One region of the Cupriavidus sp. 01L415 genome, then DNA from elsewhere that is predicted to be linked to it. Evidence: predicted binding sites of a transcription regulator. Region 1 holds the regulator's gene; each other region holds the start of a gene.
The links. Region 1 encodes FNR, which switches genes on or off when oxygen is low (the NO sensors DNR and NnrR bind a similar motif). Its sites were predicted from a motif close to TTGATNNNNATCAA; they were not measured.
Positions count from the first base shown of each region.

Region 2: a site for FNR is predicted at 3,220-3,233, ahead of AC1DOX_RS08965 (universal stress protein). Genes of this name have one in related genera too.
Region 3: a site for FNR is predicted at 5,833-5,846, ahead of paaA (1,2-phenylacetyl-CoA epoxidase subunit PaaA). Genes of this name have one in related genera too.
Region 4: a site for FNR is predicted at 3,993-4,006, ahead of AC1DOX_RS04945 (fatty acid desaturase). Genes of this name have one in related genera too.

Region 1 covers NZ_JBFTSP010000002.1:173,266-180,692, forward strand. Annotated here, with positions in the region: gene ccoN (cytochrome-c oxidase, cbb3-type subunit I) at 1-594, shown strand, start outside; gene ccoO (cytochrome-c oxidase, cbb3-type subunit II) at 613-1,317, shown strand; gene AC1DOX_RS06080 (cbb3-type cytochrome oxidase subunit 3) at 1,322-1,492, shown strand; gene ccoP (cytochrome-c oxidase, cbb3-type subunit III) at 1,489-2,403, shown strand; gene ccoG (cytochrome c oxidase accessory protein CcoG) at 2,459-3,985, shown strand; gene AC1DOX_RS06095 (hypothetical protein) at 4,014-4,244, shown strand; gene AC1DOX_RS06100 (hypothetical protein) at 4,241-4,486, shown strand; gene fnr (fumarate/nitrate reduction transcriptional regulator Fnr) at 4,556-5,281, opposite strand; gene AC1DOX_RS06110 (sulfite exporter TauE/SafE family protein) at 5,364-6,125, shown strand; gene scpB (SMC-Scp complex subunit ScpB) at 6,727-7,427, shown strand, end outside.
Region 2 covers NZ_JBFTSP010000003.1:271,266-278,692, reverse strand. Annotated here, with positions in the region: gene AC1DOX_RS08980 (TonB-dependent siderophore receptor) at 1-1,383, opposite strand, end outside; gene AC1DOX_RS08975 (FecR domain-containing protein) at 1,474-2,454, opposite strand; gene AC1DOX_RS08970 (sigma-70 family RNA polymerase sigma factor) at 2,451-2,960, opposite strand; gene AC1DOX_RS08965 (universal stress protein) at 3,328-4,164, shown strand; gene AC1DOX_RS08960 (universal stress protein) at 4,199-5,035, shown strand; gene AC1DOX_RS08955 (universal stress protein) at 5,100-5,936, shown strand; gene AC1DOX_RS08950 (DUF485 domain-containing protein) at 6,176-6,481, shown strand; gene AC1DOX_RS08945 (cation acetate symporter) at 6,478-7,427, shown strand, end outside.
Region 3 covers NZ_JBFTSP010000012.1:58,982-66,408, forward strand. Annotated here, with positions in the region: gene AC1DOX_RS18180 (DUF2092 domain-containing protein) at 1-783, opposite strand, end outside; gene AC1DOX_RS18185 (cytochrome P450 family protein) at 1,115-2,305, shown strand; gene AC1DOX_RS18190 (antibiotic biosynthesis monooxygenase family protein) at 2,328-2,684, shown strand; gene AC1DOX_RS18195 (sulfite exporter TauE/SafE family protein) at 2,726-3,481, shown strand; gene AC1DOX_RS18200 (extracellular catalytic domain type 1 short-chain-length polyhydroxyalkanoate depolymerase) at 3,586-4,701, shown strand; gene paaX (phenylacetic acid degradation operon negative regulatory protein PaaX) at 4,816-5,754, opposite strand; gene paaA (1,2-phenylacetyl-CoA epoxidase subunit PaaA) at 5,884-6,879, shown strand; gene paaB (1,2-phenylacetyl-CoA epoxidase subunit PaaB) at 6,937-7,218, shown strand; gene paaC (1,2-phenylacetyl-CoA epoxidase subunit PaaC) at 7,239-7,427, shown strand, end outside.
Region 4 covers NZ_JBFTSP010000001.1:1,063,648-1,071,074, reverse strand. Annotated here, with positions in the region: gene uraH (hydroxyisourate hydrolase) at 93-446, shown strand; gene AC1DOX_RS04955 (urate hydroxylase PuuD) at 479-1,690, shown strand; gene AC1DOX_RS04950 (TMEM165/GDT1 family protein) at 1,814-2,389, opposite strand; yybP-ykoY riboswitch at 2,453-2,647, opposite strand; gene AC1DOX_RS04945 (fatty acid desaturase) at 2,718-3,902, opposite strand; gene guaD (guanine deaminase) at 4,084-5,418, opposite strand; gene AC1DOX_RS04935 (adenosine deaminase) at 5,494-6,558, opposite strand; gene xdhC (xanthine dehydrogenase accessory protein XdhC) at 6,606-7,427, opposite strand, start outside.

The sequences.
Region 1 (7,427 bases):
CCGTCGTGGGGCGGCATGATCAACGGGATCATGACCCTGTCTGGCGCCTGGCACAAATTGCGCACGGACCCGATCCTGAAATTCCTGGTGGTGGCGCTGTCGTTCTACGGCATGGCCACGTTCGAAGGCTCGATGATGTCGATCAAGACCGTGAATGCGCTATCGCACTACACGGACTGGACGATCGGGCACGTGCACTCGGGTGCGTTGGGTTGGGTGGCGATGATCTCCATCGGATCGCTTTACTACCTGATTCCGCGCCTGTTTGGCGAGAGGCAGATGCACAGCATTCGACTGATCGAGTGGCACTTCTGGATTGCGACGATCGGCGTGGTGCTCTATATCGCCTCGATGTGGATCGCGGGCGTGATGGAAGGCCTGATGTGGCGCGCCACGCAGCCAGACGGCACGCTGACCTATGCCTTCGTGGAGGCAGTCAAGGCCAAGTACCCGTTCTACCTGATTCGATTGCTGGGCGGTCTGTGCTTCCTGGCCGGCATGCTTGTCATGGCCTACAACGTGGCACGCACCATCGCCGGCAAGCCGGCAGTGGATGCGCCGATTCCGGCCAATCTCCCGGCCTCCGCCCACTGATCGCCGAGGATTCCAACGATGTCACAAAAGCAATCATTCTTTACTCACGAAACGCTCGAGAAGAACGTCGGCTGGCTGATCATCGCCACCATCCTGGTGGTCAGCATTGCTGGCCTAGTGCAGATTGTTCCCCTGTTCTTCCAGCACTCTACGACTCAGCCTGACCAGGGCATTACGCCGTATTCGCCGCTGCGATTGATGGGGCGCGATATCTATATTCGCGAGGGCTGCGTCGGATGCCATTCGCAACAGGTACGTACGCTGCAGGCGGAGACGGAACGCTATGGTCATTTCTCCACAGCGGGCGAGTCGGTGTACGACCATCCGTTCCTTTGGGGGTCGAAGCGTACGGGCCCGGATCTGGCACGTGTGGGTGGGCGCTACTCCGATGACTGGCAGCGCATTCACCTGCGCAACCCGCGTGACGTGGTGCCGGAGTCCGTGATGCCGTCATACCCGTGGCTGGAAAAGGCTGCGCTGCCGACAGACACGGTGCAGGCCAGGATGCGCGCACTGCAACGACTTGGTGTGCCTTACACCGACGACGAGATCACTCGCGCGCCAGAAGAACTGGTCGGCAAGACCGAGGAGGATGCCATGGTGGCTTACCTGCAAGGTCTCGGCATCAACCGCCGCAATGTGCGTGTCGACTCAGCTGCCACCGTGGCGCCGGTGGCGCCCGAAACGCCTACAGCGGGTGCGGCAGCGCCGGCCAAGGAGTGACGCCATGGCTATCGTTACCGCCATAGCCACCGTCGTCTCGATGCTTGCCTTCCTGGGTATTTGCTGGTGGGCCTGGTCGACTGGCCGACAGGCCGCCAATCAGGAGTCGGCCATGCTGCCATTTGCCTTGCCTGACGAGACAACAATATATCCAAGCCGGAACCCACAGTCATGAGTGATTTTTTTTCCGATTTCTGGAGTTACTACATCGCAGCCATCGCGCTCGTCGGCATCGTCTGGTGCGTGTGGCTGCTTTTTTCCCAACGCAAGATCACCAAGAGTGCCGGTGCGGCGGATGACACAGGCCACGTCTGGGACGGCGACCTGCGCGAACTCAACAATCCGCTGCCACGATGGTGGATGTGGATGTTCCTGCTGGCTTGTATCTTCAGCGTGGCATACCTGATCCTCTACCCTGGACTTGGATCCTATGCGGGTGTGCTGGGCTCTTCCACACAGGGCGAACTGGCGGCACATCGCCAGGCTGCGGAGAAGACGCAGCACGAGATCTACGCCCGCTACCTGAAGATGGATGTCAAGCAGGTGGCGGCCGATGCCGACGCCCGCGAGATCGGTCAGCGTCTGTTCCTGAACTACTGCGCGCAGTGCCATGGGTCTGACGCACGGGGCAGTCGCGGTTTTCCGAATCTGACCGATAACGATTGGCTCTACGGTGGCGACCCCGACACGATCCAGCAATCGATCACGAAGGGCCGCAACGGCATGATGCCGCCGTTCGCGGGTGCGATCGACGGCAAGCAGGCCGGCGACACCGCACAATACGTGCGGTCACTATCTGGCCTGTCCTACGATCCGATCCGGGCCTCCCGTGGCGAGAGCACGTTCAAGACGACCTGCGTGGCTTGCCATGGATCCGGTGGCAAGGGCAACCAGGCGCTAGGCGCGCCGAACCTCTCGGATGGTGTCTGGCTGTATGGCAGTTCGGAGGGTTCGATCGTTGATGCCATTCTCAAGGGCCACAACGGCCACATGCCCGCACATGAGGAAATCCTGACGCCGGAGCGGATCCGCATGCTGACAGCCTATGTCTGGGGGCTGTCGAACAACGGGGGGGTCGGCCAATGATCAACTGCCCCGGTGCCGGACGGCATGTCGTCCGCCGGGGCGTGAGGGCACAACGATGAACGCGCCCCCGAACGCCCCACCCAAAACCTCGCTTGACACTTCCGTGCCCAATCCGTCCAGGAGCGCTACGCCCGCAAGTGGTGCATCCTGGCGGCCGGCGCCTCAGCCACAGCTTGGCGAGACCTCCGATGAAACGCTGTACGAGGTGCGGCGCAAGATCTATCCGCGCTCCGTGACCGGCGCATTTTCCAGTTGGCGGGTCTGGCTGGTCATCCTGACGCAACTGATCTACTACGGTACGCCGTGGCTTCAGTGGAATAGCCGGCAGGCTGTGCTGTTCGATCTCGGGGCCCGGAAGTTCTATATCTTCGGCCTGGTGATGTGGCCTCAGGATGTGATCTATCTCGCCGTCCTGCTGGTGATCTCAGCGCTTTCGCTGTTTCTCTTCACAGCCATTGCCGGGCGTTTGTTCTGCGGCTATGCGTGCCCGCAAACGGTCTACACGGAAATCTTCATGTGGATCGAGCGGCATGTGGAAGGCGACCGCATCGCACGCATCCGGCTCGATGGCGAACCATGGAGCCTGCGCAAGGTCCGGCTCAAGGCTACCAAGCACACACTGTGGATACTGATTGCCTTGTGGACGGGCTTCACGTTCATCGGCTACTTCGCACCTATCCGTGAACTGGGACGCGAGGTTCTCAACTTCACGCTGGGCCCCTGGCAGGCGTTCTGGATGCTGTTCTATGCGTTTGCCACTTGGGGCAACGCCGGATTCATGCGCGAACAGGTGTGCAAGTACATGTGCCCCTATGCGCGGTTCCAAAGCGTGATGGTGGATCGCGATACCTACGTCGTCACCTATGACGTGGGTCGTGGCGAGCCGCGCGGCAGCCGTTCGCGCAAGACGGACCGACACGATGCGGGACTTGGTGATTGCGTCGGCTGCAGTATCTGTGTGCAGGTGTGTCCGACGGGCATCGACATCCGCGATGGTCTGCAGTATGAGTGCATCGGCTGCGGAGCATGTATCGATGCCTGCAACCAAGTGATGGACAAAATGGAGTATCCGCGCGGACTGATCCGCTATACGTCGGAAAACGCCATGCGCAAGTCGCTGTCCATTACTGATGCACGCAAGAGACTGTTCCGGCCGCGGACCATCATCTACACGTTGATCTGGATGGTGATGGTGGCGGGCTTTGTGGGATCGTTGGCCATGCGCACGCCGCTCAAGGTGGACATCATCCGGGACCGAGGTGCGCTTGGTCGTGAAGTGGAGGGCCGCTGGATCGAAAATGTGTACCGGCTGCAGATCATCAACACGACGGAAGCGCCGATGCGCATTCGTGTGCAGGCTGAAAGCGCCGACCTGAAGGGGCTGACCGTCGAGTACGACACCGCTGCGGAGTCGCTGGCGCCCACGTCGAACCGACTGCTGCCGATTCGCATCCGTGTGCCGATTGACGACGCGAAGCAGGGCACTCACAAGATCGACGTCACCGTGACCAGCGAGGGCGGTGAGCAAGGGGGAGCGCATATCCGGCAATCCACCAGTTTCATCGTGCCGCGGAACCTGTGACGTCGTGATCGTCGACAAGGAGATCTGAATGACACCCAAAGAAAGCAAGTCCTGGTGGAAAGAGCCGTGGCCTTGGTTCCTGATGTCCGGCCCGTTGCTGGCGATGATCGGCTGCGGTGTGACAATCTGGCTGGCGAGCACGCACGCGGATACTCCCGTCAGCGGGGCCGCGAGCCACGGGCTGGTAGTCGAAAAAGTCGATGGGCCACGCGTGCCTGCCGCCGTCCGTGCGGAAGCGTCGACTGGGGGACGCCCATGAGATTGCGCTGGCTGATGTGGGTGCTATGGCCAGCGTTCCTGGTGGGCGGCGCGGCCACGGCAATGGTCTTCTCGGTTGTGGATCCCGGTGATCTCAGTTTTTTCGGGCAGCCCGTAGAAGTGTCACGCCTGGCGGTCTATACGGTGGGGTTTCTGCTGGCGTGGCTGTTTTGCGCGTTGTCGAGCGGACTGACGTTGTACACGATGCCGACCAAGCTGAGTGACACGGACGAACTGGAGTAGCGGCAGCGAGTTGGAGGACCACGAAAAAGGCCGCCCTGAAGGCGGCCTCTGGTCTGCGATAGGATTGGCTTAGCAGGAGCGGCTGTAGACTTGCTTGATACCTGCCATGTCGACGAGTTTGACGTGACGCTGGCGGATCTGGATCAGGCCGGCCTCCGCAAAACGAGAGAACAAGCGGCTGACGGTTTCGAGCTTGAGGCCCAGGTAGCTGCCGATCTCCTCACGGCTCATGCGCAGAACGAACTCGCTTGCCGAATAGCCTCGAGCTGACAGGCGTTCGGACAGATTTACGAGGAATGCCGCCAGCCGCTCTTCGGCCCGCATGGAACCGAGCGTGAGAAGCATGACCTGGTCCTGCGAGATTTCCTTGCTCATCAGTCGCAGGAACTGGTGTTGCAGTGATGGCAGTTGGCCCGATAACGACTGCAGGTCGCCGAAGCGCACCACGCAGACTTCGGTATCTTCGAGTGCGGTGGCATCGGATGCGTGTTGCATCTCGCCGAGACCGTCCAGACCAATAACCTCGCCGGGCAGATGGAACCCGGTGATCTGGGATCGTCCGTCTTCCATCGTGACGTGCGTTTTCAGCGTACCGAAACGAATGGCATAGACAGCGTTGAGCGGATCACCCATGCGATACAGCGTCTCACCTTTGTGTACGCGAATACGCTCCTGCACAAGCGAGTCTATTTTCGCGAGGTCTTGCTGAGACATCCCCACGGGCAGGCAAATCTGGCCCATAGCACACGTGGAGCAACGGGGCGACATTTCAGTGACGGGGATGGAAGTAAGCAATTAAGGCTCGTTGTAAAGCGCAAGCGGTGAGGGCGCGATTCATACATTTTACAGCGTGATGTGACGCTGAAGCGAGGAACAGTTGCCATTTGGTGTGCTTTTTAGCGTTTTTGCCCTGGCCTTGCTGGGTGGCGTGCATTGCGCTGCCATGTGTGGCGGCATTGCAATGGCGGCGGAACAGCGTGGCTTCGCAAGCGTCCCTGCGGTTGTGCATCGAACGCCGCGTGGTTGGGTCTTCGAACTGCTCGTCATGCACGCGGGACGTCTCACGACGTACATGCTGCTTGGCGCGCTGATGGGCGCGGTGGGGGCAACGGCGTGGAAGCAGGAGTACCTGCCGCTGCAGCGATGGCTGTATGCGTTGGGAAGCGCCTTGCTGGTGCTGTCGGGGCTCTGGTTGTTGCGTGGCAAGGTGCCGCGTGCTGTCTGGGTCGAGAAACTTGCTACAGGTGGGGCGCAATACATCACAAGACATTGCCGGGTTATTGGCGCGCACGTGCCCGCGGGCTTGCGACGACGGCCCGGGCCGCTGGCGCGTCGCTACGGCATGGGGCTCGCGTGGGGGATCGTGCCATGCGGGATGGTCTATGGGGCACTCGCGTTGGCGCTGCTGGCCGGTAACGCCGCATCAGGGGCGCTGGTGATGGGCGCGTTTGGTCTGGGTACGTTGCCGAATCTGCTAGTTATCTCCGGGTTGTCGGGATATTTACGTCACTTGTCCCGCCGGCGCGCCGTAAGGGTGATTGCCGGGGTGATCGTAATGGCCTTTGGATTGCTCGGTATTGCGCGGGCGTTCTGGCTTCCGGATACGCTGAATCAGATCGGATTCTGCATGGTGCTCTGAGGCTACCTGAGGCTACCTCTTCGTGAAATCCGCCACGAACTGATGGCGCCTGCTCGGTGCGGGTTGCGGGGCGGGCTGGAAATGCCATACAATCGCGAGAACCACGGTATTGCGCTGCATTACGCTCGTGGCGTCGCCGGGGCGGCACTCCTGATCTGGGGTGCGAGTCCTGGGGTCCTCGGCGGCATGAATTGCCGGACCCGTCCCCACAGTTCATCCGGTTCAAAAGATCTGGTTCAAAAGGCCGGGCGGCGCTGTGGAGCGGTGGCGCTGGCTCAGGACGTAGCATGTCCGGGCCAATATCCGTTATTTTCTTGCCGCCTTGGCAATCTGGTTGTCCTGGCGAATGTCCGCCCAAGAGGGAGAAGGCGCGACGCAAGAGGTCCGTTGACCGGCGAAGCCTGCCTGAAACGGACGATCTCCAGCCGGACTGACCCGGCAACTCGATGCAATGAACGAAGTGCACGGCTCCGATGCGGTAAGCATGCGAGAGTTGGCTGCGCGATGAGATGGCGGTGGCATCCGTACCGCTGTATCCGAAATCTCCAGTGCTCAGGGATTCGTCCTGGGGCAGGTGCAAAGACAGGCTGCACGCAATCACATGAATACCCAAGAGGCGAAGATCGTCCTCGAGACCGCGCTGATCTGCGCGCAGGAACCTTTGCGCGTCAATGATCTGCGGCGCTTGTTTGCCGACGATGTCGGTGCCGATACCATCCGTGTCCTCCTGGAAGAGCTGCGCCAGGACTGGCAGCAGCGCGGCGTGGAACTGGTGGCTCTGGCCAGCGGCTGGCGCTTCCAGAGCCGGCCCGAAATGCGTGAGTTCCTGGATCGTCTGAATCCCGAGAAGCCGCCGAAGTATTCTCGCGCCGTGATGGAAACGCTGGCCATTATTGCTTATCGCCAGCCGGTGACGCGAGGCGATATCGAGGAAATCCGCGGCGTGACGGTGAGTACGGACGTCATCAAGAAGCTCGAGGATCGCAGCTGGATCGAGGTCATTGGCCACCGTGATGTGCCGGGCCGCCCGGCGCTCTATGCGACGACCAAGGCGTTCCTCGACGATCTGGGGTTGCGAACGCTCGATGAACTGCCGCCGCTCGAGGATGCCCAGGCACAGGTCCAGGCTGCATTGCTGGATCAGCAGGCCATCGATTTCGAGGAAGTCGCCACGGCGAATCCGCAGACTGGCGACGAAGAAGCGTTCGCCGAGGCGCTGACGGGCGCTGCGCCGGGTTCTGGTGCGCCTGGTGCGGGCGCGGCGGATCTGGTCGAGGCCGGCATGGCCTCTGAATCCGCAGA
Region 2 (7,427 bases), on a different contig from region 1:
TCCGTGCGTGGCGTCGTTGCTGCGCGTGAGCACGCCGGTGGTGGTGTTCACGCCCGTCACGCGCAACTGGCCCGCGTCGTAGACCTCGCGGTTGTAGCTGTAGCCGAAGTGCCCCTTCCAGTCCGCGTTGAACTGGTGGTCCACGGCTAGCTGGGCCAGGTGGGATTCGCCGCCCATCTCGTTGAATGGCTCATCGAGCCGGCGCCGGCTGGGAATCGGCAGAGGTTCGTTGGTGCGCGGGTCCAGCGCGGTGCCACGGTCGAACGGATAGAGGAACTTGCGGTACTCGTACGACAGCACGACCTGCGTATCGCGCCCGTACCAGGCCAGCGATGGCGCCACCAGCGTCTCGCGGTGCACGCCGAAGTTGCGCCAGTACTGCTCGTCCACGTAGTCCGCGACCAGCCGGTACGCCAGGCCCGATGTGCCGATCGGCCCGGTGGTGTCGATCGTGCCGCCCGCGCCGTTCTTGCCGTGGCCGTAGGTCGTGCCAAGCACCGAGATGGCGTTGTACTGCTGGAGCGATGGCCGCTTGCTGACGATGTTGATCACGCCGCCCGGGTCCATGATGCCGTAGAGCAGGGACGCCGGCCCCTTGAGCACTTCCACGCTGTCTGCTGCCGCGTTCATGCCGCGGCCCTGCATCAGCGGCATGCCGTTGTGCATGATCGAGCCATCGCGGTTGCCGCCGAAGCCGCGCTTCATCAGCGTGTCCTGCGTGCCCGCCAGCGTGTTGCCCTGGGTAATGCCGCTGATGTTGTTCACGGCGTCGTCGAGATTGCGCGGCCGCTGGTCGCGCAATGCCTGGGCAGGGACGATATTGACGGCCTGCGGGGTGTCCAGCAGCGGCAGGTCCGAGCGCAGCACGTTGGTGACCGGTGGCGGGCGGTAGCTCTCCGCCGTGGCGCTCACGGTGACGGGCGGCAAAGCCGCCACGCCATCGCCGGGTGCCGGTGGTGCTTCGGCTTGCGTTGTGCGCTGGCGTATCAGGATGAAGCTGCCGTCTGCCTGCGGTGCGGCAGCCAGTTCGGAGCCATGCAGGATGGCTGCCAACCCGGCGGATACGCTGTATTGGCCGCGCAGCCCTGCGCTCTGGCGGTTCGCGGTCTGCTCGGGCGTGAAGGCCAGCAGGATGCCGGCCTCGCGGCCAAAGCGGTTCAGCGTGGCCTGCAGCGGCCCGGCGGGAATGTCGTAGGCGCGGACCGGGCCAGCGGTCTGGGTGGCGGACTGGGTGGCGGACTGGGTGGCGGACTGGGCGGCGGCAGTCTGGGCGAAGTTGGCGCCCGGCAGCAGGCCGGCGCCTTGCAGGCAGGTCAGGAGGACGGTGTGCTTGAGGATAAAGCGGCTGCGGTGGCGCGCGGGCGCCTGGGACTGTGACGGCATGACGGATTCGACAACGAGAGGTTCGGAGAAGAGAGGCTCATCTCCTATGTCACGCGAGAATCCAAAACAGACCACCCGGGGAGAAAAAAATCATGCAGGCAGGACGGTGGTCCAGAAACGGGTCACGAAATGGATGCGCACGGGCAGGGCGGTGCGCAGGGCGTCGAGGATGCGGTCGGTATCGGCCAGCGGGAAGGTGCCGGAAACGCGCAGCGCTGCCACGGCCGGGTCGCAACGCAGGTGGCCGGGCCGGTAGCGGTCGACTTCGGCAAGAAAGTCCGCAAGTCGCATGTCGGCCGCCACCAGCATGCCGTCGATCCACGCGGTATCGGCGTCGGCCAGCGGACGCGGCGCATCGATGTCGTTCGCCGTGAACCGCAGTTGCTGGCCGGCGGCCACCACGCGCGTGAAGCCCGCGTTCGCGCGCGGCCGCACGGCGACGGCGCCTTCCAGGACGCTGATCCAGCCGGCCTCGTCCATCTGGCGTACGGCAAAACGGGTGCCCAGCGGCTGCAAGGTGCCGTCGCGCGTCGCCACCACGAATGGGCGTGGCACGGTGGCGCGGTCCCTGGCCGTGACGATAAAGATCTCGCCGCGCCGGAGCGTGATGCGTCGCTCGGTCGCGGTCAGGTGGATGTCGATGGCGGTGTCGGTGTTGAGCCGGACCTGCGTGCCGTCGGCCAGCGTGAGGTCGCGCCGTTCGCCGACGCCGGTGTGGGCATCGGCCAGCCAGTCCTGCAGCGGCGCGTGGTCACGGAGCATCCACGCGGCGCCACCGCCGGCGAACAACGTGGCCAGCGCGCGAATGGCGTGGCGGCGGCCGGCGGACCGTGGCGGCGTCAGCGCGGCCCGTGCAACCGCTGTCGCCAGCGGTGAGGCCACACCGCGCAGCCGTGTATTGACGGCCTCGATGTGGGCCCAGGCGCGTGCGTGATCGGGATGCCGGGCCAGCCATCGGCGCCATGCCGCCCGCGTGTCGTCGTCGACGTCGTCGCCCTGGAGCGTCACGAGCCATTCGACAGCGGCGTGGGCAATGTCCGGCGCGATCGCCGGTGGCGAAGGTGTGTTCATGCTGCCGGCATCGCGAAATAGCACTGCGTGCCCGCGCGCGCCAGGTAGCGCTTGACGGTGGTCACCGAGATCCGCAGCGCCGACGCGATCTCCGGCTGCGTCAGGCCCTCGAGTTGTGCCATCAGGAAAGCTCGCTTGACCGGGACAGGCAGGCCGTCGAGCAGGTTGGCGATCTCTTGCAGGGTTTCCAGCAGGATGGCGCGCTCCTCGGCGGAGGGCGCGAGGGCCGGCGACTGATGCGCCAGCGCTTCCAGGTAGGCTTGTTCGAGCTTGTCGCGTCGCCACTGGTTGGCCAGCACGCGCTGCGCCACGGTGGTCAGGAACGCGCGCGGCTCCAGGATCGACAGCGATTCCTCGCGGGCCAGCAGCCGCATGAAGGTGTCATGGGCGAGATCGGCGGAGCGATGCCAGCAGCCGACCTTGCGATGGAGCCAGCCCAGCAACCACCGGTGGTGGCCGTTGTACAGCGCGTGAATGTCCTGATGGGGACCAACGTCGGCGGCCATCATGAGGTTCCTTGTTGCCGCGACGGGTTGCAGGCATTCGAATCTAAATGAGAATCGTTATTATATGGACGGATGGGGTGCCGTGCAATGCCAGCGTCGCGTGGGCGCCACGGCGGAGGCCATGCGGTGGCCGTCGAGGCGGACACATTTCCCGCGGCGGATTTCTCACTCTGGTTGAGCGTCGTGTTTCGTAGCCACCGCATGAATCGTGCTCAGGGCTCCGCCGCGCCTGGATCCCGCTCGCTTTGGCAGGGTTTCCTTGATTTGCCGCAATCGGCCAATGCCGCTTCGACCTAGATTGAAATTCATCAGGCCGCCGCGCAAAGGCGAATCGTCCTGCTTACCGTTCCCCCTGTGAGGATTAGCGATGGATTTCAAGACGATTCTCGTGGACCTCGGCGACGATGCGGCCCGCGACGCACGTATCGCAGCGGCGGCCGTGCTGGCCGCCAACTCGGACGGCGTGGTGGTGGGGCTGACCGCGCTGGGCACCCGGATGCAGCCGTTTGCGGGCGCAGGCGCCGAGGCGGGTCACTACGCCGTGCTTCAGGACGAAGGATTGAAGCGCCTGGCGGCCCGCGATGCAGACGCCATGCGCAGCGTGCTCGAACGCACCGCGCCGGGAGTGCGTAGCGCACAAGTGGTGGTGGAGGCGGAAGCCGGCTGGGCGCTGACGACGCACGGCCGCGCGGCGGACATCGTGCTTCCCGCGCCGCCGTCGGCAGACGAAACCGCGCCGGCACCCATGGCCAAGGCGGCCGAGTATGCGCTGCTGCATGCTGGCAGGCCGATGCTGCTGGTGCCGCCGCAAACGCCATTGAAAACGCCATTGAGTCTGGATGGCCACGCCGTCGTGGCGTGGAACGGCCGGCGCGAGGCCTCGCGTGCGCTTGCCGATGCCTTGCCACTGCTCGCGCTGGCCTCTCGCGTCACGATCCTTGTCCTCGTTACCGACGGCGGGATGGGCGACGAGGGCGCGAGCGACCTGGTGCCCTGGCTGGCGCGGCACGGCATCGACGCAACGATTCGCGTCGAGGAGTGCGCCGCTGCCGATGATGCGTTGCTCAGGATCGTCAGCGACGTGCAACCGGCACTGCTTGTCGCCGGCGGATACGGACATTCCCGGCTGGGCGAACTGATCGTCGGCGGCACCACCCGCACGCTGCTGCGCAGATGCGCGGTGCCGTTGTTCATGTCGCACTGACGCCTGGCGCACGCATCCACACTTGGAGACACTCATGGCATACCACACCATATTCGTGCATCTCGACACCAGCGCTCGTGCGCTTCACCGTTTCAAGCTTGGCACGCAACTGGCGCACGCGCACCGCAGCCGCCTGGTTGGGCTGTTTGCCGGCTTTGCTCCGGAAACCACGTGGCTGTATCTGATGAAGGAGGCCGCCCAGTATCTTAAGGAGGACCATGCACGGCGGGAGGCCCGCCGCGACGCGGTTCGCCAGCGCTTTGAGCAGGAGATGTCGGACCAGTCCATCGAATGGGAATGGCGGAACGTCGAAGGCGATCCCGTGACGGCAGTATTGCGCGAGGCGCGGGAAGCGAGCCTTCTGATCGCGGGCCAGTTCGATGCCAACGACCCTCACAGTTTTGTCGCGCCCAAGTTTGTCGAATCACTGGTGTTGGAGTCAGGCCGTCCGATACTCGTGGTGCCAAGCGCGGGCGAGTTCCAGCACGTGGGGCAGCGCGCGCTGGTGGCCTGGGACGGCGGGCGCGAAGCCGCGCGTGCGCTGCACGATGCGCTGCCGCTGCTGGCGGGTTCCGCGGTCAAGTTGTTCTGCGCGAATACCGCCGCACAGGCGCTCAGGGCGGACGCCGCGCCGGTAAGCCATGCGGCCCGATTGCTCGAGCGCCAGGGCGCAACCGTGTCCATCCATCACAGCCCGGCTGGCGCGGACATGGTGATCGGCGAGCGGATGCTTTCTTGCGCGGCGGACTTCGACGCTGATCTGATCGTCATGGGCGCCTACGGTCATGGCCGGTTTCGCGAACTGGCGCTTGGCGGCGTGACCCGGACCCTGCTGGCCTCGATGACAGTGCCCGTCTTGATGGCGCATTGACGCATGGTGGCGCTGGTCAGTTCACTTGCACTGGCCCCTGTTTTGTGGACGAAAGGAACGCGGCGTGACCTACAAGACCATTCTCGTTGAAGTGGGGGCCGATCCCGGCTGCCGCGACCGCCTGCGCGCCGCCGCAGCGCTTGCTGCCAGGTTCGGCGCGCACCTCGCCGGGCTCACCCCGACGGGTATCCGGCTCGGCGCCATACGCGGTGGCAATGATGATGCGACGCATCTGGCGGAACTGGAGCGCGACCGGTTGCGCAGCCAGGCCTTTGCCTTCGGCGGCATGATGCGCGACATGGTTGCCGAAGCTGGCGCCGACATCGCGTTTTCGCATGACGTCATCGAGGAGGAGGCGGGCAGGGCCTTCGTGCTTCAAGGCAAGTCGGCAGACCTGGTGGTGATGGCGCAGCGCTCCCCGGCGGGTGTCGTGCCCTCGCTTGTCACGGACCTGCCGGAGCAGGTGCTGCTTGGCACCGGGCGGCCGGTGATCATCGTTCCGCAACTCTCGCCGCCGTTGCACGGCGGGCATCTCGTCATTGGGTGGGACGGCGGTCGCGAGGCGGCGCGCGCCGTGGCCGATGCGCTGCCGCTGCTGTCGCACGCCCGGCACGTCACGGTTGTTGTTGCCGGCGGCGCGTCAACGGCACACGGTGACGGTGCGAGCCTCGGGTTGCTGCATACCTGGTTGCAGCGGCACGGCATCGTGGCAGGCCACCATGCCGTGTCGCGTGGCCACGAGCCCCCTGCGGATGCGATTTTTGCGGCGGCCGAGGCGGTGCGGGCGGATATGCTGGTGGCCGGTTGCTATGGCCATTCGCGAATGCGGGAACTCGTCATGGGCGGCACCACGCGCTCGCTACTGCAGCGTGCGCCGTGGCCGGTCATGATGTCTCACTGAGTCAGCATTCCGTGCCTCATCCATAACCCGGGATTCACCGGCTACTCGTTTACCCCACGGCAATCCGAGGTCCTATGTAAGAAGCGGGTAAGGAGCATGCCTTACCTTATCTCGCGTGGACCCTGGATGGCTTCAGAGTCAGTGCGCGTATCCATGCATCAGGCTGGCGTGCGGTATCAGGTCCACGGCTGCTGTGGCAGCACCTGGTAACGCAACGACGTAAATAGCAGGAGACATAGATGCATGAAGATCTGGTCGGAAGACTGAAAGCAAGTCCTCGATATCAGGAGCTTGTCCGCAGGCGAACGAAGCTCGGATGGGCGTTGACCACCGTCATGCTCGTCATCTATTTCGGATACATCCTGCTGATTGCCTTTGACAAGGAAGTCCTTGCCGCGAAGATCGGCGATGGCGTGATGACGTGGGGCATGCCAATCGGCCTGTTCGTGATCGCTTTTACCGTCGCCATCACCGGGTTCTACGTGCGTCATGCCAATCGCGTCTATGACGATCTCACCGAGCAGATCAAGCAGGAGGTCGCATGAAAGCCAATCACGCAACCCTTGCCTGCGGCGCGCTGCTTCTGCCATTGGCCGCGATGGCAGCGGGTGGAGACCTTGGGCAGGCGGTCCGACAGCCCACCAACTGGACGGCCATCGGCATGTTCATCGTGTTTGTCATTGGCACGTTGTTCATTACCAAGTGGGCGGCATCGAAGACAAAATCGGCTGCGGCGTTCTATACGGGCGGCGGAGGCATAACCGGCTTCCAGAATGGCCTGGCGATCGCCGGAGATTTCATGTCAGCGGCATCGTTTCTCGGGATTTCGGCCGCGGTCTACGCCAATGGCTATGACGGCCTGATCTACTCCATCGGCTTCCTCGTCGGCTGGCCGATCATCACCTTCCTGATGGCGGAGCGGCTGCGCAATCTTGGCCGGTTCACATTCGCCGACGTTGCGGCGTATCGCTTCAAGCAGGCGCCGATTCGCGCGTTCGCTGCGTCGGGCACGCTGGTGGTCGTGGCGTTCTACCTGATCGCGCAGATGGTAGGTGCCGGCCAACTGATCAAGTTACTGTTCGGCCTGGAATACTGGGTTGCGGTAGTCATCGTGGGCGCGCTCATGATGGTGTATGTCTTGTTCGGCGGGATGACGGCAACGACGTGGGTTCAGATCATCAAGGCCTGCCTGCTGCTTGGCGGTGCTTCCTTCATGGCCTTCATGGTGCTGGCACAGTATCACTTCAGCCCTGAGGCCCTGTTTGCGAAAGCCGTCGAGGTCCACGCCAAGAAGGATTCGATCATGGGTCCGGGCAATTTCATCAAGGATCCCATCTCGGCAATCTCGTTTGGCATTGCGCTGATGTTCGGCACGGCTGGCCTGCCGCACATCCTGATGCGGTTCTTCACCGTGCCCAACGCCAAGGAGGCGCGCAAGTCGGTCTTCTGGGCGACCACATGGATCGGCTACTTCTATATCCTGACCTTCAT
Region 3 (7,427 bases), on a different contig from region 1:
GGCCATCTTGGCGTCCTTCGGCGGCGTGAAGCTGAACGTCGAATCCTTGAAGGTGGGATTCAGGTTCCACTTGAGCAGGGTGACCGATTGCGGACGCGCCTCGTCACCGCGATTGGTAATCACGAGCTTGCGCGGCAAGGGCTTGCTGCCGGCGGCGATCCAGATCTGCCAGTCGAACTGGCCCTGGCGGAACGCGTAGTGATCGCAGAGTTCGCCGTTGATGATGTCCTGTCCGGCATTCATCGCCGACTCGATATTGTTGAGCGGCGCGGCTGGCGTGCCGAAGAGGAATAGATCGGCGGTGGGAATCTCGACGCCATACCGTTCCTCCAGCCGATTGACCAGCCCGGCGAGGTTATCGCTGAACTCGGCCTTCGAATAGTATTTCTGCGCAGGCGTATAGAGGGTCACCGTCTTGCCGTCGTAGAAGAGATCGCGCTGCGAGCGGGCGCTGCGCATCTGGGCCCGCAGCTTGTTCGGGCGATCGACGTCGAGCTCGGAACTGGCCGTGTGCTGCAGCTTCTGGCCGTCGGTCAGGACCCGCTCGCCGGACAGTTCGATCGATACATGGAAGCGCTTCAGCGATTGCAGATAGGTGCCCATGGTCTTGAGCGCCTGAATCGCGGCCGGGTCGACGGCATTGGCGTCGGGCTGTGCCGGCGCCGCCGCCGAAGCCGGGGCGGCAGCCTTCGCCGCCGGCGGGGGCGCCGACGCCTTCGGAGCGGGGCTGCTGCATGCCACCAGCGACATCGCCAGCAGGCTCAACGCCAGTATTCGTACCATGGTGATCTCCCAGAGTCATGACAACCCAGGCGGCGCCGCGCGAAGGGCGCATGCAACGGGCACCGCCTTGCCGTGGTGTGTCGAGTTTCGACCACAAGCCGCACCCTGCCAAGGCGAACTGACTAATTTGAATGGGCGTAACGAAATCGCTTAAATCTCAACCGGCGGCGGCGTCCGCTGCACAGGGCATGCGCGCCGTCATGGGGCGTTCGGGGTCCCTGACAAGGCAGCAAAGATCGTTGCGCGTACATTCCATTGTTCACGTCGCGGTGAAACTTCGGGCTCATGCGGCATAGCACACTGCACGCATCCCGGAATCTCATGACACGCCATGCTCCCCACCGACCCGATTGCCGCTGTCACGCATGCCGACCCCTATCCCTATTACCGGGATCTGGCACGGCAGCATCCGTTCCATCGCCATGACGCACTCGGGCTCTGGGTGGCCGCGAGCGCGCAGGCCGTGGAGGAAGTTCTCAATCATCCCGATTGCCGTGTCCGGCCCCCCGCACAGCCCGTGCCGCCCGCACTCGCGGGGAATGCTGCCGGCGAACTGTTCGGGCGCCTGGTCCGCATGAACGATGGCGTCAATCACGCGTCGCTGAAGACGATCCTGCTGCGGCAGATGGCCGGCATCGACCTGAGCGCTGCACGCACGCGAGCCCGCACGCTGGCGGCGGGCTTGCCGCGCGTCGACAGCGATGACGGGCACGAGGCCAATCGCTGGATGTTCACCCTGCCGGTGCTGACCGTGGCTGACCTGCTGGGCCTGCCATTGGAGCGCGATGGCGACGGCCACGTGTCGACGCGCGTCGCCGGATTCGTGACGACCTTTGCCACGGCGATGTCGCCGCTGGCGACGCCCGCCGATGTGGAGGCCGGCGTGGCCGCGGCCCGCTGGCTGACGCAATGGGTGGGCGAGCATGCCGCCGGGGCGTCGTCCGATGGCCTGCTTCACGCGATGCTGGCGGTGGCGGGCGAAGCCGATATCGATCCGGCCGTGCTGACCGCCAACGCCATCGGCCTGATGATCCAGGCGTGCGAGGCCACGGCGGGTCTGGTGGGCAATACGCTCGTGCGGCTGGGCCGGGAGGGCGGGCTGGAACTCGGGCGGGAAGGCGGGCCGGACGTCGAACGAGACGCGGGCCTGGGCAATCTCGACGCCCTGGTCGCCGACGTTGCCCGCACCGATCCGCCCGTCCAGAACACGCGGCGCTTCCTGGCGGCGGATGCCACGCTGTGCAGGGTGCCGGTGAAGGCCGGAGACGCCGTGCTGGTGCTGCTGGCGGCCGCATCGCACGACCCGGATACGGTGAGCCACGCCACCAGCCACGCCACCAACGCCGGCAAGCCGTGGACCTTCGGCACCGGCCGGCACGGCTGCCCGGGCGATGCGCTCGCGCAGGTGCTGGCCGCCTGCACGGTCGAGGGACTGCTGCAGCGCGGCGTGCAACCTGCGCGCCTGCTGGGTACGCTCCGCTACCGCCCGTCCGTGAACGCGCGCATTCCGCAATTCCAATAACAGAAACTTTGGAGCACCCCGCATGATTGCTGTGATCTTTGAAGTCGAGCCCGCACCGGGCCGGCAGGATACGTATCTCGATATCGCCGCCCATCTGAAGCCGACGCTGGAGCAGATCGATGGCTTTATTTCGGTGGAGCGCTTTCAGAGCCTGACCACGCCGGGCAAGCTGCTGTCGCTCTCGTTCTTTCGCGACGAGGCGGCCGTCATCGCGTGGCGCAACATGCTCGATCACCGCCAGGCACAGGCGGCGGGGCGCGGCGGCGTGTTTGCCAACTACCGGTTGCGCGTTGCGCAGGTGCTACGCGACTACGGCCTCAACGAGCGCGCCGAAGCGCCGGCCGACAGCCGCGCGGCGCACGACGCGGCCGGGCATTAAGCTCGGGCATTGAGTTCGTTCATTGCATTGGAGTAGAGAGCATGTCGACGTTCCACGCCGGCCAGGAGATCGTTTTCATCGGCCTGACCTTCCTGCTGGCCGGATTTGTGAAAGGGGTGGTCGGGCTGGGCCTGCCCACGGTGGCGGTGGGTCTGCTTGGGCTCGTGATGCCGCCGGTGCAGGCCGCCGCGCTGCTGGTGGCGCCATCGATGGTCACCAACGTCGTCCAGCTTTTTGGCGGGCCGCGTTTCGGGCAACTGCTGCGGCGGCTGTGGCCGATGCTGGTGGCGATCTGCGCAGGCACCTGGCTGTGTGCCGCGCTGGTGCCGGCGAAGATGATGGATCATGCGACCAACGCGCTCGGCGTGGCGCTGATCGTCTACGCCATCATGGGGCTGGCCGCCGTCAGGCTGACCGTGCCGCTGCGCATGGAAGGCTGGATGGCGCCGCTGGCCGGGCTGGTCACCGGGGCCATCACCGCCGTGACCGGTGTGTTCGTGATCCCGGCCGTGCCTTACCTGCAGGGTCTCGGCCTCGACAAGGAAAGCATGGTCCAGGCGCTCGGGCTGTCCTTCACGGTGTCCACGATCGCGCTGGCCGTGAGCCTGGCGCTGGGCGGCGCGCTGCTGCACACGCCGGTGCTGGGCGCCTCCGCGCTGGCGCTGGTGCCGGCGCTCGGTGGCATGTTCTTCGGCCAGTGGCTGCGCCACCGGATCAGCGCCGACCGTTTCCGCCGCCTGTTCTTCTGCGGCCTGCTGTTGCTCGGTGCCGATCTGGCGCTGCGCGGCGCCTTCTGACAAGCCCTGCCATGAAAACCTGACACAATCGCCCGCGATACTGGTGCAAGATCGCGACGGTGGCACCTTGCCACGGAGCACCGGTTACGAAAGGGCGATGCAGGATGAAGCGGCGCACGGGCAGTACCAAACTGTGGACCACGCTGGGCAAGCAGGCAGCGCGCAGTGCCAGGCGTCTGCAGCGCTCGGTGACGGACTCCGTCCTGCGTACGGCCAAGGAGCAAGGCCGCGCGGTCAGCAAGGCGATGGGCCGCGCCATGAGCAAGGCGGCGCAGCAGGCCCTGACCGGCGTGGTCACGCCCGCGCGGGCGCCGGTCAGCAAGGGCGGCGCCTTCTGGGAGGAAGGCCTGTGGGGCTTCGGCCTCGGGATCGGGTCCCTCGGCCAGCGCCGCTACCGGATCTTCGTGCCGCCCGGCGTCAGCGCCGCGCGCCCGGCGCCGCTGCTGGTGCTGCTGCATGGCTGCGGACAGGACGCTGCCAGCTTTGCCGCCAGCACCCGTGTGGCGACGATCGCGCGGGATGCACGCTGGGTCGTGCTGATGCCCGAGCAATCGGTGCAGGCCAATGCCCAGCGTTGCTGGAACTGGTTCCGGCCCGGCGCGCGCGGCGCATCGGAGGCGGCGTTGCTGATGTCGATGATCGACCATGTCTGCCGGCGCTATGCGATCCTCGGCGAGCGCGTCTGCGCGCTGGGTTTGTCGGCAGGCGGCGCGATGGCGATGATGCTCGGCCTGCGCTATCCGGACCGCTTTGCCGCCGTGGGGTCCCATTCCGGCGCGGTGCCCTACAGCGCCACCAACGCCGCGCAGGCGCCGCGCGCCATGCGCGGCGAACGCTCGCCGGACCCGGTGGCGGCCCGGCTGGCGCTGGCCGGCCGCAGGCCGCCACCGCTGCTGCTGCTCCACGGTGACGACGATACGGTGGTGAGCTACGACAACGCCACCACGGCGGCCGCCATGTGGCTGGACCTGCTGCCGCCGGGTAGCCCGGTGCCCGCGGCCTTGCCACCCCGGCGCGTGCGGCGCGGCGCGCGGCGCGCGGTGGACGTGTTCGACTGGCAAGCCGGCGTCCGCCCATTCCTGCGGCTGGTGAAGATCGAAGGGCTGCGCCACGCGTGGAGCGGTGGCGCGCCAGGGCAGGCATTCTCGGACCCCACCGGGCCTGATGCGCTCAAGATCGCGCTGCGGTTTTTTTCCGTGAACGGCCGCGCCACGGACTGAGGGTCAGGCGGGCCTGGATCGAAAGTCCGTTCCAGGTGCGAATTCGGACGCTGGCGATTGCGGGAAGTCGGTCGTACTGTTGTGCACGCCAGTCCAGTTGGACTGGCCCGCCGGTCAAGGCACCGCCTGCGGGCCGGCACCAAAACGCTCGCGCAAGATCTGGCTCGCGTCCAACAGCGAACCGTCCGCCACCTCCACCACGCGGTGCAGGTAGTCTTCGCTCGGGCCGACCAGGGCCATGTAAAGCGTACGGCTCAGTTCTCGCGCCGTGCGCCCCGGCCAATCCTGCGGCAGCAACGCCTCGGGCAGGTTGGGGTCGCGCAGCAGTACGCGCCGATACTCATGCACGAGCAGCGTGCGCACGAAGAACGCATCCACCGGCGCCAATCCTGCAGCGTCTTCAACAAGTGGAGAAAACCGTCGCACGAGCGCCCCCCAAGCGGTGGCCACGTCACCCAGCTTGAAGGTCTGGTGCATCAGCACCTGCAGCGGCCGGATCGAGAACCCCTCGAGACCGTGGGCTTCCACTACCGCTACATATTCCTGCGCGTGCGCTGCCAGGACGATCTCACGTAGCGAGGCGAGGTCCGCATTGGGATGCGCCAGCACCCCTGGTGCGATGGCGCCGAAACCTTCCCACAACAACTCGCGCCGCAGCTTCTGGCGGATCGTGGCGCGTACGTCGCCGCGCACCATCACCAGTGTCCAGTTGCCATCCCATTCGGCGGCTTCGCCGGAATAAATGCGCTTGCCGGCATGCAGCACACGCTGCAGTCCCGTCGTGGAAAGCCCGTAGTAGCTGCGGCGCCCGATTCGGGTTGCGCTTAGCCAGTCGTCAGCGGTCAGTCGGAAGGTGGCGGTGCGCACCAGACGGTCATTGATGCCGAATGGCGCCGCCAGCCGGATCAGGCTGCCCAGCCAGACCGCCTGCGGACGTGGGGCCACCACATCGCCGAACAACGTCACCAGCATCGAGTTAGCGCCCAGCTTCAGGCCGCGCGCGAGTCGCGCGATGCGGGGGGAGACGGTTTCGGTGTCAGTGGCGGGCGTCATAGGGTCCCTGAAAGTGATACACAAACGTCTGTTGATTGAATCAAATTGTATCACTACCATCGGTTTCAACTTACGAAATTGATGCAGATCAACCGCCGGGTTGGGATGCCAAAAATAGCGGAGCACACGATGTACGCACAGCTGGTGGAGACGGGAGCAACGAGGCTCCGCACGATGGAAGAGATGGCGCCGCAGGAGCGCGAGTTCCAGGCGCGCGTGGACGCCGGCATCAAAATCGAGGCCAAGGACTGGATGCCCGAGGCCTACCGCAAGACCCTGATCCGCCAGATCTCGCAACATGCACATTCGGAGATCGTGGGCCAGCTGCCCGAAGGCAACTGGGTTACCCGTGCGCCGACGCTGGAACGCAAGGCCGTGCTGCTGGCGAAGATCCAGGACGAGGCCGGCCACGGGCTCTATCTCTACAGTGCCGCCGAAACGCTGGGCGTTTCGCGTGACCAGATGCTGGGTGACCTGCATGTGGGCAAGGCCAAGTACTCCAGCATTTTCAATTATCCGACGCTCACGTGGGCCGATATTGGCGCGATAGGCTGGCTGGTGGACGGCTCGGCCATCATCAACCAGGTGCCACTGTGCCGCAGCTCGTTCGGCCCTTATGCGCGTGCCATGGTGCGCGTGTGCAAGGAGGAATCGTTCCACCAACGCCAGGGCTACGACATCATGATGGCGCTTTGCAACGGCACGCCGGAGCAGAAGCAGATGGCGCAGGATGCGCTGAATCGCTGGTGGTGGCCTGCGCTGATGATGTTCGGCCCATCCGATGGCGATTCGCCCAACAGCGCGCAGTCCATGCAATGGCGTATCAAGCTGTTTTCCAACGATGAGTTGCGCCAGAAGATGGTCGACCAGACCGTGCCGCAGGCCGAGTACCTCGGCCTGACCATCCCCGATCCCGCGTTGAGCTGGAACGAGGAGCGTGGCCACTACGACTTCGGCGAGATCGACTGGTCCGAGTTCTACGACGTCATCCAGGGCAACGGGCCCTGCAACCGTGACCGTCTGCGCACGCGTGTGAAGGCATGGGAAGACGGCGTGTGGTTCCGCGATGGACTGGTGGCCCACGCCGACAAGCAGGTCCTGCACTCAGAACAGGCTGCCGCCTGATTCTTCGCGGCGCACCACGCCGCTCCCCCTCGAAAACGCATTGCACAGGAGGTTGCCATGAAAGAGTGGCCGCTTTGGGAGATTTTTATCCGCAGCCAGCATGGCCTGGCCCACAAGCACGTGGGCAGCCTGCACGCGCCCGACGGCGCAATGGCGATCAATAACGCCCGCGACGTCTACACGCGCCGCAACGAAGGCGTCAGTGTCTGGGTGGTGAAGGCCGACGATGTGATGGCCAGCAGCCCGGGCGACAAGGGCCCGCTGTTCGAGCCGGCCAACAGCAAGGTCTACCGGCACCCGACGTTCTTTCCGATGCCGGAAGCCGTCAAGCACATCTGATCCCGATGCCAGACATTGCCATGAATGACCACAAGCTCGAATACCTGCTGCGGCTGGGAGACTCCACGCTGGTGCTCGGCCAGCGCCTGTCGGAATGGTGCGGCCGTGGCCCGGCGTTGGAAGAAGACATCGCGTTGACCAACGTCGCGCTCGACCTGATCGGCCAGACCCGCCTGTGGCTGGGCTATGCGGCCGAAGTGAAGGGGACG
Region 4 (7,427 bases), on a different contig from region 1:
TAAAACACGTACCGAGCGGGCACCATTCCCACAAATGGTGCTAGTGAAGGCAGCGGCGCCCCTCACAACCCACACTCCAAAGGAAGAACAGGATGGGACGCTTGACCACTCACGTTCTCGACACGGCAACCGGCAAGCCCGGGCAAGCCATGTCGGTCATTCTCCATAAAATTGTCGACAATCGTCGCGAGACGCTGAAGCGGGTCGTGACCAACCACGATGGCCGTTGCGACCAGCCGCTGCTGGAAGGCGCGGACCTCGTGGCGGGCGTGTACGAACTCGAATTCGGAGCCGGCGACTATTTCCGTGCCCAGGGCGTCAAGTTGCCCGAACCGGCATTCCTCGACGTGGTGACGCTGCGCTTCGGCATTGCCGACACGGCCGCGCACTACCACGTGCCGCTGCTGGTGTCGCCGTGGTCGTACTCGACCTACCGCGGCAGCTGAAGACAGGCGGACGGGAATAGAGGAGACAAGTCATGGAAGGCTACATTCTCGACTGGGCCAATCTGCTGCTGCGCTGGGTGCACGTCATCACGGCCATCGCGTGGATCGGTTCCTCGTTCTATTTTGTCTGGCTGGATAACAGCCTGACGCGCCCGCAAGCGCCCGACCTGCAGGAAAAGGGTGTCGACGGCGAACTCTGGGCCGTGCACGGCGGCGGTTTCTACAACCCGCAGAAGTACCTGACCGCGCCCAAATCCCTGCCGGAGAATCTGCACTGGTTCTACTGGGAGTCATATTCCACGTGGATGACGGGCTTTGGCCTGCTGGTGGTGCTGTACCTGTTCAATGCCAGCACCTACCTGATCGACAAGAGCGTGTTCGACATGTCGCCTGGCGCGGCGGTCGGCTTTGCGATCTCGTACCTGATCATCGGCTGGGTGGTGTATGACGCGATCTGCCGCGTCTTCGGCAAGAGTGACCGCACGGTGGGGATCATGGTGGCGATCTACGTGGCGGTGGCTGCGTATCTGGCCTGCCATATCTTCTCGGGTCGCGCGGCGTTCCTGCTGACTGGCGCGATGATCGCGACGATCATGAGCGGCAACGTGCTGGTGTGGATCATCCCGGGCCAGCGCAAGGTGGTGGCGGCGCTGAAGGCTGGCCAGCCGGTGGACCCGATCCACGGCAAGCGCGGCAAGCAGCGCAGTGTGCACAACACGTATTTCACGCTGCCGGTGCTGTTCGCGATGCTGTCCAACCACTACAGCATGACGTACGCGCACAAGTACAACTGGGCGGTGCTGATCCTGATCATGCTGGCCGGCGTGCTGATTCGCCAGTTCTTCATCCTGAAGCACAAGGGCAAGATCAACGTCGCATGGCCGGCTGCCGGTGTCGCCCTGCTGGGTGTGGTGGCCGTGATGATCGCGCCGCAACCGCGTCAGCAGGTGGCCAGCAACAATGGCGGTGCCGACGCCGCCAATGCGGTGAGTTTCGTGAAGGTGCAGGAAATCATCAATACGCGTTGCGTGCAGTGTCACGCCGAGGCGCCGAAGATGATGCCAACCGCCGCCAAGGGCATCAAGCTGGACACGGTGGACGAAATCAAGGCGCATGCACAGCTGATCTACCAGCAGGCCGTGCAGCAGAAGGCGATGCCGCTGGGCAACGTCACGCAGATCACGGACGATGAGCGCGCGCTGCTGGGCCAGTGGTTCGAGGGCGGTGCCAAGACCGCTAACTGATTTGACCGGGCATCGGTGATCGACGGTCCGGCGGCTGTGCAGTCGGCAGTCAGCAGTACCGGACCGGCGAGGGTTTGAACGGGGCGAAAGCCCCGTTTTTTTATGGGCGCGTGGCGGCCGTATTCAGCCGCCGATATTGAAGAGCGCCAGCAGCCCCAGCACCAGGAAAATCGCCGCGGCAATCTTGTGCACGAGAGCGATCGGCATCTTGTTGGCAAAGCGATCGCCCAGCAACACGGCGGGCGCGTTGGCCAGCATCATGCCGAAGGTAGTGCCGGCTACCACGGCGATGACTTCGCCATGAAAGCGCGCGGCCAGTGCCACGGTGGCGATCTGCGTCTTGTCGCCCATTTCCGCGAAGAAGAAGGCCACGATCGTCGTGCCGAGGATGCCGATGGCGCCCTTGACCGGCTTGGCCTGCTCGGCTTCATCGAGCTTGTCGGGAATCAGCATCCAGCCGGCCATGGCGATAAAGCCCAGGCCAAGAATCCAGCGCAGCAGGTTGGCACCGAGCACTTGTGTGATCCAGCCGCCCAGGGCGCCGGCAAAGCCGTGATTAACCAGCGTGGCGATCAGGATGCCAAGGATGATGGGGATGGGTTTCCGATAGCGTGCGGCCAGGACGAGGGACAGCAATTGCGTCTTGTCGCCCATTTCGGCGAGCGCGACGATACCTGTGGAGACGAGGAAGGATTCCATTCTTATGGGATGTGAAACCGGGCCGCAATGCATCGCGAGATGCCAATGACGCACACCTTTCCCGGCCCGGCCAGAAAGGTGAGGTCATCGGTCTCGCCAGGCACTGGACACATGACAGGCCTTGCAGGCCGCCAGGGTCCGGAGCTACGTACGCCATAACCGTATCCGGTCAAGTCTGTTGACGTACGCCCCTGTCTCCCGGGTGCCGCATTGCGCGGCGCGGTGAGATCAGGGCGGCTACTCCCCAATGGAAGCTGCAATTGTAGCGATGGCGGTGGGCAAAGTCCACCGCCACGTGGCGCGCAAGGGAGGGCGGCTGTGTGACGTGTCAGGCCGGTACGGGAGAATTCTCGCTGGTCTGGCGACCGCGGAAATCGGTCCAGCACAGGGCCTTGAAGTCATAGAGCTTGCACCGGCGTGCGGTGTGGAAATACCAGCGCCACGAGAAGTTCTCGATGATGATGCGGCCGGGCAGCGCGTGTTCCAGCATCGCCTGGGCGCGCTTGAGACGGTAGAGCGGCACGCTCATGTCCACGTGATGCGCGGTGTGTTCCATGATGTGATGGAGCGCGGCGCCGATGCCGTAGCGGAAGCGCAGGTGAACCGTGGTGGACACGAACGGCTGTGCCTTGGCCCACATGGCCTTGGTGTCGTACCAGGCCACGCTGGTATGCGTGTGGTGGACGTACAGCACAAAGCCGACCGTCAGGTTCCAGATCAGGAACGGCAGCACGAAGCCGGTGCCGACCAGCAGCAGGACCGATTGCCCCGTCGCCACGGCAAGCCAGGCCAGCGCGCCGATCCACAGTACGCCGAAGGCCGCCACGAGCGTGCAGTCCCACAGAAAGATGGCGCGGCGAGTGGCCATCTGGCGCTTGCTCGGGAAGAACAGCTTGCACCACCAGATCTCGATCAGGTAGTAGAGACCCGCGCCCAATCCGTTGCGGTAGACGCGTTCCATCACACGACGCCAGCGCGGCAGCGCGCGGAATTCCTCCAGGGAGTAGGGCGCCCAGACGAAGTCGAAACCCTTGAGGTTGGTGTAGCCGTGGTGCACCACGTTGTGGCCGACTTCCCACAGGCTGTAAGGCGTCAGCGACGGCAGGAACGTCAGCCGTCCGAGCCACTTGTTCAGGCCGCGGCGGTCCGTCAGGCTCTGGTGACAGGCGTCGTGGCCGATGATGAACAGCCGTGCGATGACCAGCCCGGCCAGCACGCCAAGGCCAGTCTTGGCCCACCACTGCGGCACCAGCGCCACGCCTGCCAGGACGGCGGCGAAGAACGCGTAGTCGAGCGCGAACAGGAACAGCGCGCGCGGCGTGCTGCGCTGGCCGAGCGGAATCAGCCAGCTGCGGATGGTCTTGCGATTGGGAAAGGGTGCTTCGAACGCGATCGGTTCGGGCAGGGGGATGTCGGTGTCGCGATGCGGGGGCGTCGAGGTCCGGAGGTCCGGCGGCGTGGAAACCGCTTCGCCGGGCATGGCCGGTGAAAAATGGCTGGGTCGGGCAGTCATGAAAGCCTTCAGTGGTCTGTCGGCACGCGCCGGTATGGACGGGCGCGCGGGGCGAATGCGACAGACTAGAAGGGTTTGATGACGATTGTGTTGATTCGGGTCAAGGCGCGTTTTGAACGCTCCATATTATGGCGCGTAGCGCGCACTGACCGTCGCATGGGGCGCCCGCCCCCGCACACGATCAGACCGCCAGTTCCCGGGTGGCCTCGCCCATGATGTAGACGTTGTCGACCACGCGGTCATCGCCCAGCATCGCGAACGCGAACAACTGCTCCTCCAGCGTTTCCGAGCGGCTGCTGCGCCGCGCGATCAGTGGCGTGGCTTCCGGGTCCAGCACCACGAAATCCGCCTCGCAGCCCACGCTGAAGCTGCCGATGCGGTCCTGCCATCCCAGTGCCTCCGCGGCGGCGCGCGTGGCCAGGTAGAACATGCGCAGCGCGGTCAGGTGATAGCCGCCCATGCGCGCCACCTTGTGGGCCGCGTTCATCGTACGGAACATCGAAAACGACGTGCCGCCGCCGACGTCCGTCGCCAGCGTCACATTCAGGCGGTGCGCGTCCGACTGGTGGAAGTCATAGAAGCCGCTGCCCAGGAACAGGTTGGACGTGGGGCAGTGCGCCACGGCGGCGCCGCTATCCGACAGGCGGCGGCGGTCCTCCGGGTCCAGGTAGATTGCGTGGCCGTAGAAGGCACCTGGGCGCAGCAGGCTGTAGTGGTCGTAGACGTCCAGGTAGCTGCGCGCATCGGGGAACAGCTCGGCCACCCATTTCACTTCGTCGCGGTTTTCCGCCACGTGGGTCTGGATGAAGGCGTCCGGATGGGCCCTGGCCAATTCGCCGCAGGCGGCAAGCTGCGCTTCGGTCGACGTCGGCGCAAAGCGCGGCGTGATGGCATAGGCCAGCCGGTCCTTGTTGTGCCATCGGGAAATCAGGTCGGCGGAATCGCGCGCGCCGCTCTCGGCCGTGTCGCGCAGGAATTCCGGGCAGTTGCGGTCCATCATCACCTTGCCGGTAATCATGCGCAGGTTGCGCTCCTGGCTGGCGGCAAACAGCGCGTCGGCGGACGTGGCGTGCACCGTGCTCCAGACCATCGCCGTCGTGGTGCCGTTGCGTAGCAATTCGTCCGTGAAGAAGTCGGCCACGGCGCGCGCGTAGGCCGGCTCGCTGAAGCGGCGTTCCTCGGGGAAGGTGTAGGTGTCCAGCCAGTGCAGCAGGCCCGGCGACGGCGACGCGATGATATCCGTCTGCGGATAGTGGATGTGGGTGTCGATGAACCCCGGCACGACCAGCTTGCCGCGGTGGTCGACGACCTCCGCGCCGGCCGGGACGTCGCGGGCCAGGTCTTCATACAGGCCGACGGCGGCAATGCGACCGGCCGTCACGATCATCAGGCCGTCTTCCCAATACTCATAGGCATCCTCATGGAACTGCGGGTCACGCAGAAAGTGGAGGATGCGGCCGCGGATCGCGCGGGTGACGGCACCGTTGGTGCCTGGGGCAGGGGAAGTCGTCGTCATGGTCTTGTCTCGGGGCGGCCGGACCCCCCGCCCGGGGGCGGACGCAGGCGTCCGGCGTTCTTGGTATGCGCCCGGTCAGGTCGTGGGAGTCACGGGGGCCGTCGCGGGCGGGGACGTGGGCGTGGCCGACCAGAAGTGATCGACCTCCGCCAGGAACTCGGCCTTCTGCACGGGGGGCAGGAAGGCCGCTTCAAAACTGTTGCGCGCGAGCTTGTGGGCATCGGCCGCGTCCAGCGGCAGGGCGTCGAACGACGCCTCCCAGTTCGCGTTCATGTAGCCGCCGAAGTAGGCCGGATCGTCCGAATGCAGCGTGACGGCGACGCCGGCATCGAGCAGCCGCTTCATCGGGTGATCGCGCAGGTCGGGATGGACCATCAGCTTCTGGTTCGACAGCGGGCACACGGTCAGCGCGATCCGCTCGCGCGCCAGGCGCTGCACGAGTGCCTCGTCCTCGATGGCGCGCACGCCGTGGTCGATGCGTTCGACATGCAGGATGTCCAGTGCATCGGTCACGTATTGCGGCGGGCCTTCCTCGCCGGCATGGGCGACCAGGTGCAGGCCAAGTGCCTTCGCCTTCGCAAACACCCGGGCGAACTTCTCGGGCGGATGGCCGCGTTCGGACGAATCCAGGCCCACGCCGACGAAGCGGTCGCGATACGGCAGCGCGGCCTCCAGCGTGGCGAATGCGTCCTCTTCGGACAGGTGGCGCAGGAAGCAGAGGATGAGGCTGCTGGAAAAATCGTATTCCGTGCGCGCCTGCGCCAGGGCATCGGCAATGCCGTCGATCACGACGCCCATCGGCACGCCGCGCGCGGTATGGGTCTGCGGGTCGAAAAAGATCTCGGCATGGCGGACGTTGTCGTCGGCGGCGCGCTTGACGTAGTCCATCGTCATGTCGAAGAAATCTTCCTCGGTGAGCAGCACGCTGGCGCCCGCGTAGTAGATGTCCAGGAACGACTGCAGGTCGGTGAAGGCATAGGCGGCGCGCAGCGCCTCCACGCTCGGGTACGGCAGTTGGACGTTGTTGCGCTGAGCCAGCCTGAAGATGCGCTCGGGTTCGAGCGTGCCTTCGATATGCACGTGCAGTTCGGCCTTTGGGGTACGGCGGATCATGTCCGCGAGCGCGGCATCGATGGTCATGGGGCCTCTTGTGGTCTTGACGGCGGCCGAGTTGCGGTCACACCGGGTTACGGATGCATCGCCGTCGCCTGGCTCGCGGTCAGCGCGGCAAGGCGCTGGTCGCGGACCTGGAGCAGCTGGGCGACGATGGCTACCGCAATCATAGCCGGTGCCTTGTCCGTAATGCCGGAGACTCCCATGGGACATGTCATTTCCGGGAACCGCGCCGGGTCGATCCCGTGCTCGGCCATCCGGTGCTCGAACTTCGCGCGCTTGGTCTTGGATCCGATCAGCCCGAAGTAGGCGTAGTCCGTGCGGCGGAAGATCCGCTCGCACAGCGCCTGGTCCAGCGCATGGCTGTGCGTCATGACGATGAAGTACGCGCCGGCCGGGGCCTGGTCGACCACGGCTTCGGCGGTATCGGTCGCTTCGGCCTCCACGTTGTCGGGCAGGCCGGCCGGGAACAGCGTGTCCCGTTCGTCGACCCAGTGCACCCGGCAGGGCAGCGTGGCCAGCACCTTGACCAGCGCATGGCCGACGTGGCCCGCGCCGAACAACACCACGTGCATCTCGTCCGGCACGAGCGTATCGGTCCACGACCCATCGGCTTCGAGATCCACCGCAGGCAGCAGCGCGCGGCTCGGCGTCACCGTGATGGCGCCCGTGGTCCGCACGGTGCGTTCCAGCGACTTGCCGGCCGCGAAGGCCGCTTCCACCGCATCGAGCCACGCCAAGTCGTCCCGCCCAAGCACTTCGAACGCCAGCTGCACCACGCCGCCGCAGCACTGCCCCAGCGCGGGTCCGAGCGGAATCCGCTCGATGCGGCGCTGCGGGCGCGCTTCAGACAACATCGCGCGGGCGATATCCATGCCGCGCCATTCCAGATGGCC